Regions from separate parts of the Catellatospora sp. TT07R-123 genome, predicted to be linked through region 1. Evidence: riboswitches for the same ligand, from Rfam matches in the RefSeq annotation. Region 1 holds a riboswitch; each other region holds the start of a gene.

Evidence for each region. A riboswitch is a leader RNA that binds a small molecule or an ion and turns the genes downstream of it on or off. The one in region 1 is predicted to bind cobalamin.
Region 2: another riboswitch for cobalamin. It lies ahead of Cs7R123_RS14210 (ribonucleoside-diphosphate reductase subunit alpha); the one in region 1 lies ahead of Cs7R123_RS06520 (prenyltransferase/squalene oxidase repeat-containing protein).
Region 3: another riboswitch for cobalamin. It lies ahead of Cs7R123_RS39265 (ABC transporter substrate-binding protein); the one in region 1 lies ahead of Cs7R123_RS06520 (prenyltransferase/squalene oxidase repeat-containing protein).
Region 4: another riboswitch for cobalamin. It lies ahead of Cs7R123_RS21760 (acyl-CoA thioesterase); the one in region 1 lies ahead of Cs7R123_RS06520 (prenyltransferase/squalene oxidase repeat-containing protein).

The regions. Positions count from the first base shown of each region.
Region 1 is NZ_BNEM01000001.1:1,553,923-1,559,488, reverse strand. It holds gene Cs7R123_RS06545 (hypothetical protein) at 1-1,356, shown strand, start outside; gene Cs7R123_RS06540 (DUF3592 domain-containing protein) at 1,405-1,992, opposite strand; gene Cs7R123_RS06535 (hypothetical protein) at 2,054-2,323, opposite strand; gene Cs7R123_RS06530 (hypothetical protein) at 2,399-2,830, opposite strand; gene Cs7R123_RS06525 (peptidase) at 2,884-3,912, opposite strand; cobalamin riboswitch at 4,238-4,389, opposite strand; cobalamin riboswitch at 4,423-4,548, shown strand; gene Cs7R123_RS06520 (prenyltransferase/squalene oxidase repeat-containing protein) at 4,650-5,566, shown strand, end outside.
Region 2 is NZ_BNEM01000001.1:3,317,296-3,322,861, reverse strand. It holds gene Cs7R123_RS14225 (N-acetylmuramoyl-L-alanine amidase) at 13-1,086, opposite strand; gene ftrA (transcriptional regulator FtrA) at 1,253-2,284, opposite strand; gene Cs7R123_RS14215 (rhodanese-like domain-containing protein) at 2,390-2,875, shown strand; cobalamin riboswitch at 3,141-3,328, shown strand; gene Cs7R123_RS14210 (ribonucleoside-diphosphate reductase subunit alpha) at 3,514-5,566, shown strand, end outside.
Region 3 is NZ_BNEM01000002.1:4,353,373-4,358,938, reverse strand. It holds gene mqnE (aminofutalosine synthase MqnE) at 1-1,062, shown strand, start outside; gene Cs7R123_RS39275 (hypothetical protein) at 1,065-1,478, shown strand; gene Cs7R123_RS39270 (DUF4229 domain-containing protein) at 1,499-1,783, shown strand; cobalamin riboswitch at 1,784-1,933, shown strand; gene Cs7R123_RS39265 (ABC transporter substrate-binding protein) at 2,030-2,971, shown strand; gene Cs7R123_RS39260 (iron ABC transporter permease) at 3,081-4,106, shown strand; gene Cs7R123_RS39255 (ABC transporter ATP-binding protein) at 4,107-4,874, shown strand; gene Cs7R123_RS39250 (aminotransferase class V-fold PLP-dependent enzyme) at 4,867-5,566, opposite strand, start outside.
Region 4 is NZ_BNEM01000002.1:315,071-320,636, forward strand. It holds gene Cs7R123_RS21750 (carboxylesterase family protein) at 1-697, shown strand, start outside; gene Cs7R123_RS21755 (hypothetical protein) at 740-2,620, opposite strand; cobalamin riboswitch at 2,763-2,982, shown strand; gene Cs7R123_RS21760 (acyl-CoA thioesterase) at 3,092-3,613, shown strand; gene Cs7R123_RS21765 (LysE family translocator) at 3,613-4,230, shown strand; gene Cs7R123_RS21770 (DUF1775 domain-containing protein) at 4,489-5,169, shown strand; gene Cs7R123_RS21775 (PepSY domain-containing protein) at 5,344-5,566, shown strand, end outside.

The DNA of each region.
Region 1 (5,566 bases):
GACCCGGTGTGCAGCTCGGATGGTGAGTGCCCCGCCTCGACGGGCGAGCCGCACGTGCTCACGCTGGGCGGGCGCCGCTACGACTTCCAGGCGGCGGGGGAGTTCACCGCGCTGCAGGATCCGGCGGGCGGGTTCACGGTGCAGGTCCGGCAGCAGCCGTACCGCGACTCGAAGCATCTGGCCGTGAACACGGCGGTGGCGATGGACGTGGCCGGGGACAGGGTCGAGGTGCAGCTGACCCCGGCCGATGTCGCGGTGCTGGTCGGCGGGGTGCCGCGCCCGGACCCCATGACCGGGCTGGACCACGGCGGGCAGGTGCGGATCGGGCAGGGCGACGGCGGCCCGGTCGTCTCGGTGACCTGGCCGGACGGCTCCACGGTGTACGTCTCCGCCGTCGCCGGCGTCGGCCTCGACGTGTCGGTCGACCCGGTGCCCGCGCACGCCGCGTCGGTGGGCCTGTTCGCGAAGGAGCTGCGGGTACGCGACGGAGCGGCGCTGCCCGACGGCGAGCCGCCGTACGAGGCGCTCTACCCCGCCTTCGCCGACAGCTGGCGGGTCACCGACGCGACCTCGCTGTTCACCTACCCCGAGGGCCGGAGCACGGCCGGCTACACCGACCGGGCGTTCCCGCAGCGGGAGTCCGGCCCCGAACCCGACCCCGCCGCGGCGCAGGCGATCTGCGCCGGTGCCGGGGTCACCGCCCCGGCCGCGCTGGCCGACTGCGTGTACGACGTCAGCCACACCGGCCACCCGGCCTTCGCCCTGTCGGCGCGGGCCGGGCAGGCGTTCGCGGCGGGCCCGCGGCCGGGCGGCACCGTGCTGCTGCCCGCCACCGCCGACGTGTACCTGGGCGGCTCGGCCGCGGTGCCGTCGCTGCCGGGCGGGGCGGGCACCCGTCCGCTGGTGCTGCCGGTCTCCGGTGGCAAGGTGGCGACGTTCCCGCTGGTCACGGGTGCGCTCGGCCCGGCGGGCGGGGAGCCCGCCGACGGCCCCGACGGCGGCACGCAGTACCCGGACACCGAGATCACAGGCCTGAACGGGATCTCCGGCATCGTGCACCACAACCGGACGCTGTTCCTGGTCGGGGTGTTCCTGCCGGCCGGGGCCGCAGGCCAGAGCCCGCCCGCGGTCGACGTGACCGGGCAGGGCGAGCTGGCCGAGCTGCGGCCGGGCCTGGGCGAGCTGTTCGCGATCGGCGACGGGCGCACCGGCACCGGCACGTTGCAGCGGTTCGTCGCCCCGGCGGGCGCCGGTGTGCTGGTCGTCGGGTTCGCCGACGCGTCGTCGTTCCACGGCGAGCCGGGCTTCTACGCCGACAACACCGGCTCGCTGGCGGTGCGGACCGAGATCGGATGAGGCGGACGTGACCGCCGGGCCACCGGTCTGGCGGTCACCCGGTGCCCGCTACTTGCAGGAGACCTGCTGGCCGTCGATGGTGCACTGCTGGAAGTCGCCGAACGGGTCGTTGCCGAACGGGCCGTTGTCGAAGTCCGTCGAGTTGCCCATGTCGTTGCGGAAGTCGTCGAACTCCCGCTGCGCCGAGCAGGCGAACGTGGCCATCAGCACGAGCACGACCACGCCGATGACACCGACGACGATACCGGCCACACCGCCGGAGCCCCGGCCCTGGCCCGAGGTGATCTCGATCTGCTCGGGCCGGTCGGGGTGCACCCGCAGCGGCACGGTGGAGCCCACGATGAACGAGCGGTTGCTGGCGGCCGGGCCGACCGCGGTGACCTCGGTGCCGTCCTGCGCCCGGTAGCGGACGACCGGCCGGAACGTGATGCTGGTGCGGTGGTGCCCGTCGTGGTGGTGCGAGTGCGACTCCATCTGGTTGTCCACCACGGTGCCGGTGGTCACCCGGCCCACCTCGCGCAGCTCCTGCGAACGGGCCACCTTCCGGCTGCCCTGGATCGCGCCCCAGACGACGACCCCGCCGATGACCAGCAGCACCACGAAGAACAGTGCGAAGAACGGCCCCGTGAATTCCATGACCGCGTACGGTAGCGGAGGCCCGCAACAGCCGCTGGCCCGTTGCGTGACCAGCGCCGGATCACGGATCGGTGTCCCTGGCGGCACGGATGCGGCAGACCGGGCAGGTCCCCGTGTCGGCGCAGGTGCAGGGCTCGGCGGCCAGGGCGGTGTCGACGGCGGTCAGGGCCGCGCGGGCGGTGCCCAGTGCGTGGCTGACCTGCCGTACGCGGGCCAGGGCGGCGCCGACCTGGCGGCGGGACGCGTCGAGGCGCTCGTACTCCTCGGGGCTGAGCAGGATGAACTCTTCGCCGTCCACAGTGGCGCGGCGCGGGGGCGGTGCTTTGGGCATACCCACTCGTGGTTTCCGCTCATGGGGTGGTCGGCGGCGCGGGACGCCGCCGACCACCCGCCGGTCAGGGTGCGGTCAGGGTGCGGTGATGGACGGTGCCGCGCCCGCGCCGAAGGCCCAGCCCTCGACGGTGCCCGGCGCCGGGTTGTAGCTGCTGGCGCCCGACGAGCTGTACGTCCAGGCGGCGCCGTGGGTGCTGGCGTGCCAGTACGACCAGTACGCCGTCGCGGGCGGCGTGTTCACGCACGCCTGCTGCGCGGCGGTCGGGAGCCCGTTGATGCGGCAGACGAACGCCAGGCCCCAGCGCTGCGTGCCGGCGACGGTGAACCCGCCGCCGGTCAGCGCGGTCAGGCCGCTGGTCGGGTCGCCGGGCGCGCACGCGGTGACGACGCCGCCGCCCAGCGAGGCGAAGTCGACGACGACGGTGACGCCGGTGCTGCCGGAGCAGGCGGCCGCGTGCGCGGCGGGAGCCTGCACCAGCACGGCGCCGGTGGACAGGGTGAGCATGCTGAGCAGGGCGGTCAGCGCCCGGCCGAGACGGCGGTTCATGACGGGTCCTTTCACGGGCAGGCGAGGGTGGGGGCGGCCGGGCTGGAACCCGCCGCGTCGAGGTCGGCGTAGCCGCGGCCGGTCAGGCCGAGCACGGCCTGCGCGGTCGCGCGCGGGGCGGTCGCCGGGTCGAAGGCCCCGGCCGTGTACGCGATCGCGCCCCGGTCGGCGGCCGCACCGGCGCAGCCGACCTGGAGCCCGCGCAGGAACGTGCGGGCCTTGGCCGCCGCCAGCAGGCGGCCGCTGGACTGCAGCGCCTGGGCGGCCAGACCGGTGCTGTTGGCGTTGGCGACCCCGGCCGAGGCGAAACCGCCGTCGGCCTGCTGCTGGGCGACCAGCCAGGTCAGGCCGCCGTACGCGTGGACGTGGTCGCCCGCGGCCCGCAGCGCCTGCACCGCCAGCGCGGTCGCGTCGACGTCGCCGGTGCAGACCGGCTGCTCCAGGTAGAGCGGGAAGCTGCCGTCGGCGCAGGCGGTCCCGGCCAGGTACGACACCGCCGAGGCGGGTGCGCCCGCGGCCGTGCGGTCCAGCGCGATGACGGCCAGTGACTGGGTGAACGAGTTGCTGAAGTCGCCCCAGGCAGACCGGTCGCTGAACCGGCCCGAGGTCGCCTGGAGGCCGCGCAGCCGCGTGACCAGGTCGACGCCGCCGAACGCGGCCGGATCGGCGCCGGTGACCTCGGCGGCCAGCGCGAGCTTGGCGGTGGCCCCGGCGTACGCCTCGGTGCCGTCGCCGATGTACCCGGTGAGCGTGCCCGGCTCGGCCAGCCACGACAGGGCGGCGTCGCGGTAGCTGCCGCCGGTCTTCGAGGCGGCGAACGCGAACACCGCGTCGATGGTCAGGCCCTGGTCGGCGTAGGCGACGCCGTCGAACACGACCTCGAAGCGCTCGCCGTCGACGAGCTGGCGGGCCAGCCAGCCCGCCGCCGCGTCGGCCCGGTTCAGGGTCGGGGCGGCGGCGGCCGGAGCGGTGGCGACCAGGGCGAGAGCGGCGGTGGCGGCGGTGAGCACGGCTAGCCGCCGCACGATGGTGCGGATCATGGGTGTGCCTTTCCGGCCCGCGGCGGCATGCCGGGGCCAGTGTCGAAAGTGGAGTCAGGCGCCGTGGGTCATGCCGCCGGCCGGGGCCGGCTGATTGCCTTCGTATCGCTGCCGGCGGCCCGTGGCGGCCGGCGGTACAAGCCTGGCACCGGGCCAGGAGGGCGAGGGCGATCGCGAGGCCCGCGCCGGCCCGGCGCACGCGGCGGCCGGGACGTGAAAGGGGGACATGGCACTCCTTCTGGGCGCCATGGGAGCGGCGTGCCTCGCCCGGTCTTCGCCAGACCTGGAGCGAGGCGGCCGGGCCCAAGACGCGTGGACGGTATCCGCAGGGTGGAGCGTCACCGGCAGGTGTTCGGGCTCCGGACGTGATGGTGGTCGCGTCCATACCGTTGCGCGTCAGCCCCGGGCTCACACCGGGTTCCCCTACGCGATGACGACCTCACGCTAAGCCATGCCCCCGGTTTCGCGCGAGTTGCGTACGTGACACCGCCCCCGCGTTGACGCTTGCAGACCACATGTGGTCGGATGGCTGCGTTCCAGCACCTCAGGGGAAGCCGGTCGAATCCCGGCACTGGCCCGCAGCCGTAGGTCCTTTTTGGACGAGTCGGATTACCTGGCTGGAACGCAGCAAACCACCAGCGTCGTCGTGGTCCACGGCGCGGAGCCTGAGCACCCGGGGCAGCGTTTCCGCGGGCGGTCGGTGTCCGCGCCAGCGCCGCTCACCCCCGGGAGCCCTCATGCCCGTCATCCGCCGCCGCGCGGCCGCCGCCCTGCTCGCCGCCGTCGCCGCGTTCGCCGTCGCGGCCCCCGCCGCCGCCCGCCCGCTCGCGCAGGCCCCGGCGGAGTCCGGCCCCGACCTGGCCAAAGGTGTGGCATACCTGGTCGCCCCGGCCAATCTCCAGGACGGCCGCTACTACGAGTCGTTTCCCGGGTTCCCCGACTTCGGCCTGAGCATCGACGGGGCGTTCGCGCTGGCCGCGACCGGGTCCGACGACGCGCGGCTGCGCGCGGTCACCGAGTTCATCCGCACCGGCGGGGTCGTCGGCGACGGCGGGTTCACCGTCGACGCCTGGCTCGGCATCGGCACCGAGTTCGCCTCCGGCGGCGCCATCGGCAAGGTCGCCGTGCTGGCGCAGGTCACCGGGTACGACCCGGGCGCCTTCGGCGGTCACGACCTGATCGCCGCCCTCAAGGACGTGACCTGCGCGAAGACCGACGAGGCCGCCGGCTGCGCCGGACCCGGCAACTACGCCTGGGCCACCTCGACGTTCGGGCAGGTCCTCGGCGTGGTCGCGCAGTTGCGCGCCGGGCGGGCCGCCGACGCGGCGAGCCCGGTCACGTTCCTGCTCGGCCTCCAGCGCGCCGACGGATCGTTCCCGAGCCTGATCCCGGCGACCGACCAGGACCGCGACGTCGACAGCACCGCGATGGCCGCGATGGCCCTGGTCCTGGCGGGCGGCCACGACTCGGCGGTGGACGCGGCCCTGGCCTGGATCGCCGGGCAGCAGAAGGCGCACGGCGGCTTCCCGGGCGCGGCCGGTGACTCGACCAACTCCACCGCGCTGGCGGTGCAGGGCCTGTCGCTGCGCGCCGACACGTACGCCGCGCAGCTCGGCAAGGCACGCGCCTTCCTGGCCCAGCAGCAGAACAGCGA
Region 2 (5,566 bases), 1.8 Mb from region 1:
GCGGTGGCGGGGTCAGGCCTTGGTGATGCGGACGGCGTCGGCGATGACGTACTGGGTGCCGGAGGTCCACCGGCTCACGCCCACCACCTGCTGCGCCCCGGCCGCGAACGCGAACGTGCCGAGGCTGCGCCACGCGCCGCCGCCGGTGGTCTGGTTCACCGTCACGGTCTGGCTGCCGGCCGAGCTGAACACCACGAACGGGGTGGCCGCGTTGTAGCCGGGGTCGCCGGGGTACCACGTCTCGATCTTGTAGTTCCCGGCGCTGGGCAGGGTGGCCGAGTAGTACGCGGGGTCGCTGGCGGCGACCGGGGCGGCATACCGGTAGTCGGCGCCGTAGCGCTGGGTGGAGTAGGTGGACGTGCCCCACGCGGTCGAGGCGCTGAAGCCGGCCGAGCTGTTGTCCACGATGGCCGACCAGGCGGTGCCGCCGGACAGCTTGGCGGCCACGGCCGAGCGCAGCGCGGGCAGCTGGGCGTAGAAGGCGTCGCCGGGGCAGCTGGTGGAGACGAAGTCGCGGTGCCCGTAGATCTTGGTGGGCGCGATGCCGTACTGGTCGCAGATGTAGGCGCAGAGGTCGACGAGCTTGTTGAACTGGGTGGTGGGCGGGGTGGCCGAGGTGTACGTGCCCTCGTTCTCGATGCCGATGGCCTGGTCGTTCTGGCCGGGGCAGTGTGCGCCGACGACCATGCCGTTGCCGCTGGTCAGGTGGGACAGGCTGTAGTGGCGGCCCTCGGTGATGAAGCCGCCCCGGCTGACCGTGAAATGCTGGCCGGTGTCGGACCAGCCGTTGCTGTCCATGTGGTAGTTCTGAATGGACCTGGCCAGCGAGAACGCGTGGGCCTGCGTGTAGTCGGTGGAGTTCGCCGTCGCCGTGTGGTGAATGATGATCTTGTTGGCGTCGGTGGCGATCTGCGACAGGGTCGAGGACGGGTTGCGGGCGCCCCAGGTGGCGCAACCGGCGATGGTCGGCGCGGCGACGGCCGCGGCGGCCGGTCCGGCGATGCTCAGTTCGAGCCCGCCGAGGGCGGCACCGGTGCCGAGCAGCACGGCGCCGCGGAACATGTCGCGTCGGGACAGTGGGGACATGGGTTCACTCCACAGTGAGGGATGAGTGGATGAACCCGCGCAGCGAAACTTTTCTACCAACTGCTGGAATTTCGCGCAAGACGGCAACCATCGAGGGGCCTCAGCGCGTGTCGATGAAGGCGGGTCCGGTGCCGTTTTACGGGGGCGGCACCGGGCTTACCAAAAGCTACCTGGCGCGGAACGTGCGCCGGTAGGCCGAGGGCGAGGTGCGCATGCACCGTCCGAAATGGTGCCGGAACGTGACCGGGCTGTCGAAGCCCACCGCCGCCGCCACCGCCTCGACCGGGCTGTCCGCAGCCTCCAGCAGCGGCAGGCTCGCCGCGATCCGCTGCTCGATCAGCCAGCGGATCGGGCTGGTGCCGGTCTGCCGGGCGAAGTGCCGCAGGAATGTGCGCGGTGACATGTGCGCCCGCGCGGCCAGCGCGTCGACCGACAGCGGCTGGTCCAGGTGCGCCAGGGCCCAGGACATCGCCTGGGCCACGCCGTCGTCGCCGGGCAGTTCGCGGACCGGCGACTTGATGAACTGCGCCTGCCCGCCGTCGCGGTGCGGGGGCAGCACCAGGCGCCGGGCCACGCTGTTGGCGGTCTGCGCGCCGTGGTCGCGGCGTACCAGGTGCAGGCACAGGTCCAGCCCGGCGGCGCTGCCCGCGCTGGTGACGACCTGGCCGCTGTCGACGTACAGCACGTCGGGGGTGACCTCGACCAGCGGGTGGCGCTCGCGCAGCAGGGCCGCGTAGCGCCAGTGCGTGGTCGCGGCCCGCCCGTCCAGCAGCCCGGCCGCGGCCAGCGCGAACGCGCCCGAGCAGATCGACACGATTCGGGCGCCCCGGTCCGCGGCCGTCCGCAGCGCGGCGACGAGTGCGGCCGACACGGGCGCCCTGACGTCGGCGACCCCGGGCACGATCACGGTGTCGGCGGCGGCCAGCACGTCCAGCCCGTGCGCGGCGGTGATGGTGAACCCGCCGACGGCGGGCAGCGGCTCGGGCGTCTCGGCGCAGACGGCCAGGTCGTACCAGGGTGCGGCGAGTTCGGGGCGGTCCAGCCCGAACACCTCGACCACGCAGCCCAGCTCGAACGGCGCCATCCCGGCGAACGCCAGCACGGCGACGCGGTGGCGCGGGCGGGTCTCCAGCCGGACGGCCACGGGCGGGGCGGAGGGCGCGGCGATGGGCGCGGCGATGGGCGCGGCGAGGGGCATGGCGGGATCTTAGCGAAGGGCGGCGTTGCCGCCACTTCTTCCGCACCGCGTACGCCCGCAGGATGGTCTTGCCCAGCCGGACCACCGACCACCAGGAGAAACGCGATGTCCGCCAGCCTGTCCACGTCGCCCACCGCCGCCGTCCTGTCGACCCCGCCGGCCACCGCGGAGCTGGCTATCGCCCATTTCGCCGCGAAGCTCGCCTTCGAGACCGACGTCTCCGACGTGCACGCCGACCTGGCGGCCGGGGTGCCCGGGATCACGGTGGTCGACACGCGATCGCTGGAGGCGTGGGAGCAGGGTCACATCCCGGGTGCGGTGCACCTGCCGACCGCCCGGATCGCGGCCCGCGCCGCCGAGCTGATCGGCCCTGACCAGGTCGTCGTCACCTACTGCTGGGGACCGGGGTGCAACGGCTCGACCCGCGCCGCGCTCGCCTTCGCCCGCCTGGGCCACCCGGTCAAGGAGATGATCGGCGGCTACGAGTACTGGGTCCGCGAGGGCTTCCCGACGCAGACCCTGCTGGGCGTGCGGCACAACGACGTCGACCCGCTCACCGCCCCGGCCAGCGGTGCCGCCTGCGCCTGCTGACCGGCCGCTCAGGCCGCCCAGCGCGGCTCCCGCGTTCATGTATAGACACCGCCGGTTGCGGTCCATCGACGACACGCCGCGCTTCATCTGGGGTCGCTTTCGCCGCCCACCCACTAGATGTAGTGTGATGGCATCGCTGGTCCACCCCTCCGGCACAGTGACGGGCGCAGTGCGCGATCGTCGCAGGCCGGGTCGGGTGGGGCCATCGCGGCAGCCATCCTCGCGGCGGTCCGGCCATGCCGGGCCTCCGCGAGGCTGCCGTGACAACAGGGAACCCGGTGCGACTCCGGGACTGCCCCGCAGCGGTGAGTGGGAACGAACCCGCCCCGCGAGGACGCGACCTCGTGGAGCAGCACTGGGCCACCCGGCCCGGGAAGCGGCGGATTAGGTCAGCCGGACGAACACGGCCCGCGAAGCCGTGTCGACCGGCCGTGCCCACGAGTCCGAAGACCTGCCAGCGTGCGCGCGCGGACCTGACCCGTGCGCGCCGTACACACCGGGCCGCGCGGGACGGTCCACGGTGGATCGCGCGCGCCCGGAACGGGGTGCCGTCGCGCTCCGGCGTGCCGTCTCTCGCACGATGAGGGGTAGCGCACGCGTTGACCAGCACGATCACGGCCGGAACGCCCGTCGCGGGTATGCAGACCGGCACGACCTGGGACGCCGGACCGGCGGACAGACTCGCACAGCAGCTCGGCGCGGCGGCTGAGGGCCTGCCCGACGTCGACCCCGGCACGGTGCTCGCCCCCGTCGTCGCGGGCGTGTGGCCGGGCGCCACCGAGGCCGACCTGCGGCTGCGTGCCATCGAGACCGCCGCGGCGCTGGTGGTGCGGGAACCGGCGTACAGCAGGCTGGCCGCGCGCCTGCTCGCGGTGCACGTCGCCGAGGAGGCCGCCACCCAGGGCGTACGTGACTTCGCCGACGCGGTGCGCGCCGGGCACGAGGCGGGCCTGCTCGCCGACGACCTCGCCGCGTTCGTGTCGGTCCACTCCGGCGAGCTGGCGGCGCTGATCGACCCGGCCGCCGACGACCGCTTCGAATACTTCGGCCTGCGCACCGTCTACGACCGCTACCTGCTGCGCCACCCGGTCACCCGGCGCGTGCTGGAGACTCCGCAGCACTTCCTGCTGCGCGTGGCGTGCGGCCTGATGGGCGAGGTCGGCACCGCGAGCACCGCCGGGCTGCGCCTGCCCGGCAGCGTCGCCGAGGTCGCCCGGCTGTACGCCATCCTCAGCCGCCTGGCCTACCTGCCCAGCTCGCCCACGCTGTTCAACGCCGGGGCCCGCCGACCCCAGCTGAGCAGCTGCTTCCTGCTCGACTCGCCCCGCGACGAGCTGGAGTCGATCTACGAGCGCTACGCGCAGATCGCCCGGCTGTCCAAGTACGCCGGGGGCATCGGGGTGGCGTGGTCGCGGATCCGGTCCCGGGGCTCGCTGATCCGCGGCACCAACGGCCTGTCCAACGGCATCGTGCCGTGGCTGCGCACGCTGGACGCCAGCGTCGCCGCGGTCAACCAGGGCGGCCGCCGCAAGGGCGCGGCCTGCGTCTACCTGGAGACCTGGCACGCCGACCTCGACGACTTCCTCCAGCTGCGCGACTCCACCGGCGACGAGAGCCGCCGCACCCACAACCTGCACCTGGCCAACTGGGTGCCCGACGAGTTCATGCGCCGGGTCGAGGCGGACGCGAGCTGGTCGCTGTTCGACCCCAAGGACGTGCCGCAGCTGGTCGACCTGTGGGGCGACGAGTTCGACGCCGCCTACCGGGCGGCCGAGGCGGCCGGCCTGGCCGTGCGTACGCTGCCCGCCCGCGACCTGTACGGCCGGATGATGCGCACCCTGGCCCAGACCGGCAACGGCTGGATGACGTTCAAGGACGCCGCCAACCGCACCTGCAACCAGACCGCCGTGCCCGGCAACACCGTGCACCTGTCCAACCTGTGCACCGAGATCCTTGAGGTGACCAGCGACGACGAGACCGCGGTGTGCAACCTCGGCTCGATCAACCTGGCCGCCCACTGCGGCCCGGCCGGGGTCGACTGGGCCGGGCTGCGCGACACGGTCACCGTCGCGGTGCGGGTGCTCGACCGCACCATCGACCTGTCCTACTACCCGACCGGGCAGGCGGCCGGGGCCAACAGCCGCTGGCGGCCGATCGGGCTGGGCGTGATGGGCCTGGCCGACGTCTTCTTCACCCTCGGTCTGGACTTCGACTCGCCCGAGGCGCTGGCCCTGTCCACCCGCATCGCCGAGGAGATCGCGCTCGCGGCGTACGACACCAGCGCCGACCTGGCCGCGTCGCTCGGCGCGCACCCGACCTACGCCGACACCCGCGCCGCGCGCGGGGTGCTGCACCCCGACCACTGGGCCGACGCCGAGCACACCCGCCCGCACGAGTGGGCGGCGCTGCGGGAGAAGATCGCCCGCACCGGGCTGCGCAACTCGCTGCTCATCGCGATCGCGCCGACCGCCACCATCGCCTCGATCGCCGGCTGCGCCGAGTGCATCGAGCCGCCGGTGGCCAACGTGTTCAAGCGCGAGACCCTGTCCGGCGAGTTCCTCCAGGTCAACCGCTACCTGGTGGACGAGCTGAAGGCACGGGGCCTGTGGACCGAGGCGCTGCGTGAGCGCATCCTGTCGGCCGAGGGCTCCATCGCCGAGATCGACCAGATTCCGGCGGAGCTGCGTTCCC
Region 3 (5,566 bases), on a different contig from region 1:
GGACGCCTGGCCCACCACGTTCGGACGGAGAAGAACGGCGACCGGGTGATGTTCAACGTCAACCGGCACCTGAACCTGACGAACGTCTGCTCGGCGAGCTGCGCATACTGCTCGTTCCAGCGCAAGCCGGGTGAGAAGGACGCCTACACCATGCGGGTGGAGCAGGCCGTCGCCAAGGCGCTGGAGATGAAGGACGAGCAGCTCACCGAGCTGCACATCGTCAACGGTCTGCACCCGACGCTGCCGTGGCGCTACTACCCGCGCGTGCTCAAGGAGCTCAAGCAGGCGCTGCCGAACGTCAAGCTGAAGGCGTTCACCGCGACCGAGGTGCAGTGGTTCGAGAAGATCTCCGGCCTGACCGCCGACGCGATCCTCGACGAGCTGATGGAGGCGGGCCTGGAGTCGCTGACCGGCGGCGGCGCCGAGATCTTCGACTGGGAGGTCCGGCAGCACATCGTCGACCACGCCTGCCACTGGGAGGACTGGTCGCGCATCCACCGGCTGGCGCACAGCAAGGGCCTGCGCACCCCCTCGACGATGCTGTACGGCCACATCGAGGAGCCGCGCCACCGCGTCGACCACGTGCTGCGCCTGCGCGAGCTGCAGGACGAGACCGGCGGCTTCACCGTCTTCATCCCGCTGCGCTACCAGCACGACTTCCACGACAGCGCCGACGGCAAGGTCCGCAACCGGATCCAGGCCCGCACCACGATGGCCTCGCCCGCCGAGTCGCTCAAGACGTTCGCGGTGTCGCGCCTGATGCTGGACAACTTCGACCACGTCAAGTGCTTCTGGGTCATGCACGGCCTGTCGGTGGCGCAGCTGTCGCTGAACTTCGGCGTCGACGACCTGGACGGCTCGGTGGTCGAATACAAGATCACGCACGACGCCGACTCGTACGGCACGCCGAACACCATGCACCGCGACGACCTGCTGCACCTGATCTGGGACGCCGGCTTCCAGCCGGTCGAGCGGGACACCCGCTACCAGGTCGTGCGCGAGTACGGCCGGCCGCAGAGCCTGGCCGAGCGCCGCGCCGAACCGCAGCAGGTCTGGGCCTGAGCGTGGCCGAGTCCGCGGTCCGCGGTCCCCAGCGGGACGAGTCGGGCAAGATCGTCGCGTTGACCGATCTGCTCGCGTACACGGTGGTCGGCGTGCTGCTGTCGGTGGCGGCCATGGCCGTCTTCGACGGGGTCTTCGCCCTGCTCGGGCTGGGCCGCTTCGGCTCGCTCAACGGCTGGCTGGCCGCGGTCTTCCCGGCGATGATCTTCGTCGAGCAGTTCCGGGCGGCCCGCGACTGGTCCGCCCGGCTGCCCACCGCGCTGCTGGCGGCCGTGGTCGGGGTCGGCCTGGGCGTGCTCGCGACGGGCTTCGCGGCCGGGCTGCCCGCGCTGGTCTCCGGTGCCCTCGGCGCGCTGGTCGCGACCGTGGTCTACGCCGTGGTGTGGCACACGGGCCTTGCGTTCGTGAATCGCTGACTTGCCGATACCCTGGTCGGGTGAGTGCTGCTGTCAAGTACACCCTGGCCAGGCTCGGCCTGTTCCTGGCCGTCTTCGCGGCCCTGTGGTTCGTCCCCGTCATAAGCCTGCCCGTCAAGCTGATGATCGCCATCGTGGTGTCGGCGGCCGCGGGCTGGTTCCTGCTGCGCAACCTGCGCGACGACGTGTCCGCCCAGGTCGAGGGCGCGGTGGACCGCCGCCGGGAGCAGAAGGAGCACCTCCGCGCGGCGCTCGCGGGCGACGACGTCCCCGCCGAGGCGGAGCCGGAGAAGTCACACTCGTGACTGCACGTTTGCGGTGCGGGCAGCGGCATGTACTAGCGTGTCGCTGACCGCTCCGCAGCGAAGCCGGTGCGAACCCGGCGCTGTCCCGCAACTGTGATCCCGCCCCGCCAGGGGTGGGCAAGCCAGGTCGCCTGCGACGGTCGCGAACAACGCTCTCGAGGAAGGGCGTCTCGCAGACCGGGCGCCCCTTTTCTCGATCCCAGCCCTGTCGGCGAAGACCTACCTCGACCGACAGGAGGATCACCCGTGTTCCAGCACCGTTTCCGCCGCCGCGCCCTCGGCGCGCTCGCCGCCGCCGGCCTCGTCGCCGCGCTGGCCGCCTGCGCCACCACCGAGGACCCGGCCGCCACTCCCAGCCCGTCCAGCGCCGCCGCCGCATACCCGGTGACGGTCGGTTCGGTCACCCTGCCCGCCCAGCCGGTGAAGATCGTCTCGCTGTCGCCGACCGCGACCGAGATGCTGTACGCCGTCGGCGCGGGCGGCCAGGTCACCGCCGTCGACGACCAGTCGAACTTCCCGGCCGGGGTGCCGAAGACCGACCTGTCGGGCTTCCAGCCCAACGCCGAGGCGATCGCGGCCAAGAGCCCCGACCTGGTCGTGCTCAGCGGCGACGCCAACAACGTGGTGGCCCAGCTGACCGCGCTGAAGATCCCGGTGTTCCTGGCCCCGGCCGCGGTGACGCTGGAGGACTCGTACGCCCAGCTCAAGGACCTGGGCAAGCTGACCGGCCACGCCGACCAGGCCGCCGCCGTGGCGCAGCAGATGAAGGACGACATCGCGAAGCTGGTCAAGGACCTGCCGCAGCGCAGCAAGCCGCTGACCTACTACTACGAGCTCGACCCGACGCTGTACTCGGTGACCTCGAAGACGTTCATCGGCTCCCTGTTCACGCTGGCCGGCCTCACCAACGTCGCCGACGCCGCCGACACCAAGGGCACCGGCTACCCCCAGCTCACGGCGGAATCCCTGGTCAAGTCGAACCCCGACCTGATCTTCCTCGCCGACACCAAGTGCTGCACCCAGAACGCCGACACCGTCAAGGCCCGCGCCGGCTGGTCCACCATCACCGCCGTCACCAAGAACCAGGTGGTGGCCCTCGACGACGACATCGCCTCCCGCTGGGGCCCCCGCATCGTCGACCTCATCCGCGCCATCACCACCGCCACCGCCACCATCCCCGCCGCCTAGGCCGGCCCCGGGCCCCGGCCCCTTTCTCCGCGTCGATCATGAACTTATGGCACGGCTCGACGGCGCGTCCCGGCCATAAGTTCATGATCGACGACAGACTGATTTCGAGGTGAGTGTGCGGACTGCGGGGTTGCGGGCGGGGTGGCTGGCGGCGGGGGTCGGCGCCGTGGTCGTCGCGCTGGTGGCGGGGGTGGCGTTCGGGCCGGTGTCGCTGCCGCCCGGGTCGGTCGCGATCGAGCTGCTCAACCTCATCCCGGGGGTACGGCTGAACTCCGGGCTCAACCCGCGTGAGATCGCGATCATCACCGAGCTGCGGCTGCCGCGCGCGGTGCTCGGGCTGCTCGTCGGGGCGATGCTGGCCCTGGCCGGCGGCTGCTACCAGGGCGTCTTCCGCAACCCGCTGGCCGACCCGTACCTGCTCGGCGTCGCGGCGGGGGCCGGACTCGGCGCCACCATGGCCATCGCGTACGACAACCGCGCCCTGCTCGCCCCCGCCGCCTTCCTCGGCGCGGGCGGGGCCGTGCTGGTCACCTACCTGCTCGGCATGGCCGGGGGCCGGGACCGGTCATCGGCGACGCTGATCCTGGCCGGGGTCGCCGTCTCCAGCTTCCTCGCCGCGATCCAGACGTACCTGCTCCAGCGCAACGTGGACACCATCCGCGAGGTCTACTCCTGGCTGCTCGGGCGGCTGGCCACCGACGGCTGGCAGGAGGTGCGGCTGCTGCTGCCGTACGCCCTGGTCACCGGGGTGGTCGTGCTCGCCCTGCGGCGGGAGCTGGACGTGCTCAGCGTCGGTGACGACGAGGCGGCCGGGCTGGGGCTGCATCCGCAGCGCTCGCGCCTGATCCTGCTGGCCGCGGCGTCGCTGGGCACCGCGGCGGCCGTCGCCGTGTCGGGGCTGATCGGGTTCGTCGGCATCATCGTGCCGCACGTGGTGCGGCTGCTGGCCGGTGGCTCGTACCGGTCGATCCTGCCGCTGTCGCTGCTGTTCGGCGCCGCCTTCCTGACGCTGTGCGACCTGGCCGCGCGCACCCTGATCGCCCCCGGCGAGCTGCCGATCGGCGTGGTCACCGCGTTCTTCGGTGCGCCGTTCTTCGTGCTGGTGCTGCGCACCACCCGGCGGGTGAGCCTGTAGATGCTGGTCCTGGACGGGGTGCGGGTCACCCTCGGCGACACCGAGATCCTGCACGGGGTGGACCTCAGCGTCGCCGCGGGCGAGTGGGTCACCGTGATCGGCCCGAACGGCGCGGGAAAATCCACCCTGCTGCGCGCGCTGAGCGGCACGGTCGCGCACGCGGGTGTGGTGACCATCGACGGTATGAGCACCGCCGCCCTCCCGCGCCGCCGCCGCGCCCAGCTCGTGGCCACCGTCGCGCAGCAGCCCGTGGTGCCGCCCGGCATGCGGGTGCTCGACTACGTGCTGCTCGGCCGCACGCCGTACATCCCGACGCTGGGCCGCGAGTCCGCCCGCGACCTGGCCAAGGTGGAGCAGACGCTGCACCAGCTCGACCTGCACCGGTTCGCCGCGCGCGAGCTGGCCACCCTGTCCGGCGGCGAGCGGCAGCGGGTGTTCCTGGCCCGCGCGCTGGCCCAGGACGCGCCGCTGCTGCTGCTCGACGAGCCCACCTCCGCCCTGGACATCGGGCACCAGCAGGAGGTGCTGGAACTGGTCGACCGGCTGCGCCGCGAGCACGCGCTGACCGTGCTGGCCACCATGCACGACCTGTCCGTGGCCGGGGAGTACGCCGACCGCCTGGTGCTGCTGGCCGACGGCCGCGTCGCCGCCGACGGGCCGCCCGCGCAGGTGCTCACCGAGGAGTTGCTGGGCCGCCACTACCGCGCGAGGGTGCGCGTCATCGCGGGCGAGTACGGCCCGATCGTGGTGCCGGTGCGGCTCAGCTGAGCGCCCGCACCGCCGCCACCGCCCGGTCGACCTCCGCCGGGCTGTTCACGATACTGGTGCCCAGCCGCAGATAGGACGGGTTGTACGGGGTCGCGCTGGCCGCGATGCCGCTGGTGCGCAGCGCGCGTACCGCCGCCTCAGGGGTGGTGCCCGCGAGCTCGCAGCAGACCAGCCCCGCCGACACGCGGGGCGAGCGCGGCGTGATCAGCCGTACTCCCGGCAGCTCGGCCAGGCCCGCCTTGAGCGCGGCCGCCAGCTGCGCGGTGCGCGCCGCGACCCGGTCGCGGCCCAGCGCGTTGTGGAACGCGAACGCCTCGCGCAGCGCCCAGCGGTGCTCGAACGCGTGGTAGCCGCCCGGCGACGGCGGCACCCTTCCCGCCGGACCCGGCCCGAACCCGAGCCAGGCGCCGATGCTGGCGTTGTCGAACGGCGGGATCACCGGCTGGAACCGCTGCCAGGCGGCCTCGCTGCCCCAGACCATGCCGGTGCCGCGCGGCCCGAACAGCCACTTGTGGCAGCCGGAGACCAGGAAGTCGCAGCCCAGCTCGGCCGGGCCCGCGTCGACGGCGCCGAACCCGTGCACCCCGTCGACGCACAGCAGCGCCCGGTCCTGCGGGGCGCGGTCGCGGTTGAGCCCGGCCAGCGCGGTGGCGATCTCCCGGATCGGCAGGCGTACGCCGGTGCTGGAGTGC
Region 4 (5,566 bases), on a different contig from region 1:
CCACCGGCCGATCGTTTTCGCGCTCGTGGTCGACGGCGACGTCCTGCCGGCCAAGCCCTGGCAGGCCTCGGCCGACGGTGCCGCCTGCCACGTCGAGCTGATCGTGGGGCACACCCGGGACGAGCACCGGCTGTTCAGCCTGATCGACGGTGTGCTCGGACAGGTCACGCCCGAGCAGGCCGAGGCCGTGCTGCGGCTGCTCGCCCCCGGCCCCGACGGCGCCCGCCGATACCGGCGGGCCTTCCCCGACGCCACCGACGAGGCACTGTACGAGCTGGTCCACGGCGACTGGCTGTTCCGCATGCCGAGCCTCCACCTCGCCGACACGCAGCTCGCCGGTGGCGGCCGAGTCCACCTCTACGAGCTGACCTGGTCCGCGCCGGGGCTCGGTGGCGGCCTCGGCGCCTGCCACGGCCTGGACGTGCCGCTCGCCTTCGGGAACCTGAGCGGCGGGCAGTCGACCACGCTGATCGGCGATCCGCCCGCCCCGGCCGCGTACGAGCTGTCCGCGCAGATCCGGGAGGCGTGGACGGCGTTCGCCGCGCACGGCGACCCCGGCTGGGCTTCGTACGACGTCGAGCGCCGCCGTACGAAGCTGTTCGACTCGCCGTCCACCGTCGACGCCTACCCGGAAGAGGCCTCGCGGCTGCTGTGGCAGGACTTCAGGTTCGCAGCGCTGCCGCTGCATGCGCGATAGCACGCAGCGGCAGTACCACCCGGGTGCGCTGCATCCGCCGGGTCAGGGCCGGACCGCGAACACCTCGGTCGGGTGCAGCATCGGCTGGGCGATCAGCAGGCTCCCGTCCGGGTTGACCGCCATGGTCCAGATCCCGGCCGGCAGCGGCATCGGCCAGTTGCTCGTGCCGAGCCGGCCGCGCCAGATCGGGATGCGGCGGGCATGCGCGCACGTGGCATCGGGGCAGACGAGCAGGGTGGCCTGGATCTCGTCGGACGGCGTGCCGACCTGAAGCCAGAGACCGTCGTGCGGGCGCGGTCCGACGACGATCGCGTAGACGCCGCCTTGCGGCCGCGCGACCGTCGCGACGGGAACATCCACACCGCACGTGCTCCGCAGGCAGCCGAGCATGGCATCGAACTGGAGCGCGGCGAGCTCCTCGACGTCACCGGGCGCGAGCTCGGCGACGCCGGCGTGCCCGCAGTCCGCGGTGTCGCACCTGGCGACCCACATGGTGGCGAGGGGAACGGCCGACGCCGTTTCGAACCACGTTCCGACAGTCGGCGACGTGCTCCGGCCCTCGCCGCTGACCGGCCGGAACGCCACGATCGGGCGCTGCGCGTGGTCCAGCCCCACGGCGATCATCTGCTGCCGCCAGCCGTCGGCGGGTTTCATGCTGGCGGACACCACCCCGAGCTTCGTCGTACGCGCGTCGGCGCACAGGACGTCGCGGCAGTGGATCAGACCGAGCTCGACCTGGGTGGCCTCCTCGCGCGAACCGAGGGGTGTCGCGGTCGCGATCAGGAGCTCTCCGTCCACCGACAGCGCGACCGCCTCGGCCGCCGAATGCGAGAGCGTCTCGTACATGCCCGTCGTATGCCGGCAGTGGCGCTGCGCGTCGCAGTACGCGAGCACGTCCCGGCCCAGCGCGAACACCGATCCGTCCGGGGCGACTGCGGCCGAGCCGGACGGGTGGTACATCAGGATCCCCAGAGCGGTGTTCGTGAAGCTGCTGCACAGCTCGTCGAGGCAGTCCTGGATGCCGCCCTGCCCGATGAGCATGGGATGGCGGCCGGCGGGCCAGGCCATCGCGATCCGTGCGGTGAGGTCCGGGCCCGTGAGCGTCGAGACCTCCGGCAACCGGTGCGCCCGGACCGAACCCGCCGCGAGCAGCGTGGACAGTGCGAGTAGGCCGCCTGCGGCGGTCACCAGGCGCCGCGACGCGGTGGCCCAGCCCGGCGCGGCAGCGTCAGCGGCGTCGGGCGCGGGCAGGCGGTTGCGGTAAGCCGCGTGCAGCGCCCCTGCCTGTATGGCGGCGACGCCGACGAAGGCGAGGTCTGTCGCGAGCCAGTGCAGGGTCCCGAGCCCGAAGGTCGACGGCCGGGTCGCCTCGGCTGCCCACGCCGCCGCGAACGCGGGTGCGACCACGCCGAACGCCACCATCGCAGCCGTTGGCAGGGCACGTCCGCGGACCAGCCGGGAGGCGCCGGAGAACGCGGACAGACCGCGGTCGTCGGTCGTGACGGCGACGACACCGGCGACCGACAGGCGGGCGACGACGGGGATGAGCACGACGAGCACGATCGCGGCGACCACTCCGACGGCGACGGCACCGCCGGGAATCGCCGTGCCGAGGGCGAGGAAGCCCGCGGCGAACGACAGCACACTGCCCACCAGGGCTGTCACCGCCACCGGCAGTGCCCGCCAGGCCTGTCGCAGCGGATCGGGGCGGCATCCCAGGACGGCGACCGCGGCCAGGACGGCCCAGGTCCACCAGACGGCGGTGAGGCAGGTCAGGATCGCGTCGTCCCCGCCGAACACCAGGGTCGCGTTCACCACCCGCAGCTGGTCGTCGGCCGCGAGGTGCCAGACCGTCCGCACCACGAACAGCGGCACCAGCCACAGCGCGAGCAGGGTGTACAGACGGGGGCCGGAAGGGCGCATCGGCACAAGGTAGCGAAGGCGGTCCAGGATCGCCGGCCCGTCAGGCGCCGGGTGGCGGCGGGCGGCCTTCCTGGCACGGCCGGGGAGCTCTGCGTGAGCGATGCCACCGCGCCGGGGCTGGGGTTCGTCCTCAGCTGGTGGCTATGCTCGGGCCGGCGCTGGTTCACCTGCCGGGATACGTGCGGCAGGTGTCGTAAGAGGGAACCCGGTGGGAATCCGGGGCTGCCCCGCAGCGGTGAGCGGGAACGACCGCCGTCAACAGAGCACTGGGCTGCGGCCTGGGAAGCGACGGCCAGTAGGTGACCGGAGACATCCGGTCGGGTCCGCGAGTCCGAAGACCTGCCCGCGCCGCGCACACGCCGTGTGCGCTGCCGCCGGCCTCGCGGGTGGGTCAGGAGCGGGGTGGTGTGCTGCCCTGCGCCCGGACATCAGTGTGGTCGAGCGGTGTGCTTTCGAGGGAAGGACGCACGAGTGCCGACCACCGCATCATCGCCGACGCTTGCCGGGCGATCCCCGGCCGTCTCCGAGCTGACCCTGTCGCAGATCATGGACCAGCATCACACCAACCTGATGGGTACCGTCCACGGCGGACGGATTCTCAACCTCGTCGACTCCGTGGCGGGAGTCGTGGCCGCCCGCCACTCCGACGGACCGGCGGTCACCGCCGCCATCGACGAGACCGCGTTCCTGGAGGCCGTACGCGTCGGCGACGTCGTCCACGTCCATGCCCGGATCACCTGGGCCGGACGCTCCTCGATGGAAGTCGCCGTCACCGTCACCGCCGACCGCTGGGACCGGTCCGTGCCAGCGACCCCGGTGGCCACCGCCCACCTGGTCATGGTCGCCGTCGACGAACTCGGCCAGCCGCGGCCGGTCCCGCCGCTGATACCCCAGACCACCGAGGACCAGCGCCGGTACGAACTCGCGCAGATCCGCCGGGAACATCGGCTGGCCCTGCGACGGGCGCTGGGCGCGCACCCGGGCGGGCTGTGATGGGACACCTGCCCCTGCACGTCATTGCCGGCTACCTGGCGGCGATCAGCCTGCTGATGCTCACTCCCGGCCCTGACATGATGTTCGTCATCGCCAACGGCGCCCGCTACGGCTCGCGTGCCGGCATCGCCGCGGCCTGCGGGGTCGCCGCAGGTGAGGCCGTCCACGTCGCGGCGGTCGTGGCAGGTCTGGCCGGGCTGATCGCGGACTCGCCGGTCGTGTTCGGCGCCATCCGCTACCTCGGCGCCGCGTACCTGATCGCGCTCGGTCTGCACGCGCTGCTGCGTACCCACGGCACCGGCGGCGGCCCGCAGCTGAAACGACCCGGACTGCCCGCCGCGTTCGGCCGCGGCATGGTCACCAACCTGCTGAACCCGAAGATGATCCTGTTCAGCCTCGCATTCCTGCCCCAGTTCGCCGACCCGGGCCGGGGGCACCTCACCACCCAGCTGATCACCCTGGGCGGTCTGTTCATCGCCGTCCAGCTGATCGTCGACGTCAGCCTCGGTGCGGGCGCCGGACGGCTCGCGGGGCGCCTCGACACGTGGCAGCGACGCATGCAGCGCGGCTGTGCGGCGGTGTTCATCGGGCTGGGGGTCAAGCTCGCGCTGAGCTGAACCGCGGTCGGCGGTGCCCCGGGGCCGGTGCGCACCCGCTGACCCTGCCGAGCCCCTGTCCGGCTCGCAGTCCCGCGCTGTCCGCCCCGGTTTTCAATAGACGCTGGCCTATCTAGAAGACAGATCTTGGAAAATCGTCCTCCAGATAGGCCAGCGTCTATGAAAAACGGGTCGCGTCGCCGGGAACTGGAGCGCCTGACGCGACGACTACCGAACGTCGGTGGGCCGGTCTGCCGATCTGGTGAGAAGAGGAACGTCATGCTTGGTCGGGTTCTGGGCCGGGTCGCCGTGGTAGCCGCCGCGGGAGCCGTGGCGGTGGCGGTCATGGCGTTGCCCGCCTCCGCGCATACCGAGATCGAGCTGAAACCGGCCCAGGCCGGTGCGACGAACGCGACCCTGAAGGTCAACGCCGAGGCGGAAAGCGACGCTGCCGGTATCAAGAGTGTCCAGATGGTGCTGCCCGAAGGCATCACCCCGGCCGAGGTCACCCTGGCGTCCGGCCCTGCGGGCTGGGCACTGAAGCCCACCGGCGACGGATTCACCGTGGCGGGTCCGGCGCTGAGGACCGGGACCGACGCCGCGTTCACCGTGACGCTCGCACAGTTGCCCGCGGCCGCGACGGTGCTGGTGTTCAAGACACTGGTCACCTACGGCAACGGCGACGTCGACCGCTGGATCGGCGCGGCCTCCGACAGCAACCCGGCCCCGTTCGTCAGCCTCAAGCCCGCAGCCGCCAGTCCGTCGGCAGTGCCGAGCGCGTCGGCGCTCGCGCCGACGGGCTCTGCGGCCGCCAGCCCGCAGGTCTCGGCCAGTGCCGCCGCCGACAGCGCCTCCCCGTCGAACACGGGCTGGATCGCCACAGCCGTCGTCGTGGCCCTGCTGGTCGCGGGAGCAGCCGTGTGGCTGGTCCGGCGCGGACGTTCGGGCACCGCGTCCTGAGAGAGCGATGCCCGCGAGCGGCGGTCCGATGCGGGGCCGCCGCCTGGCACGCCCGGATGCCGGCAGGACGTCGAATCAGACCTCCCACAACGTTCAGGAACTTCCACGCACTTCGTGACGACTAGGTGGCAACTGTCCGGGCGACTGCTCGGTCCCGCCTCCCAGGAGCACTCCATGTCCACCGTCGTCACCGCCGCACCGGCCATACCCGATGAGGCTTCCGCCGGCCAGCCCCGCAGCACGCTGCAGACCGGTCTGGGTCCGCTGCTGCGGCGCCTGCACTTCTATGCCGGAATCCTCGTCGCCCCGTTTCTGCTCGCGCTGGCCCTCACCGGCCTGGCATACGCGTTCAGCCCGCAGGTCGACGAGATCGCCTACCACGACCAGCTGCACGTCG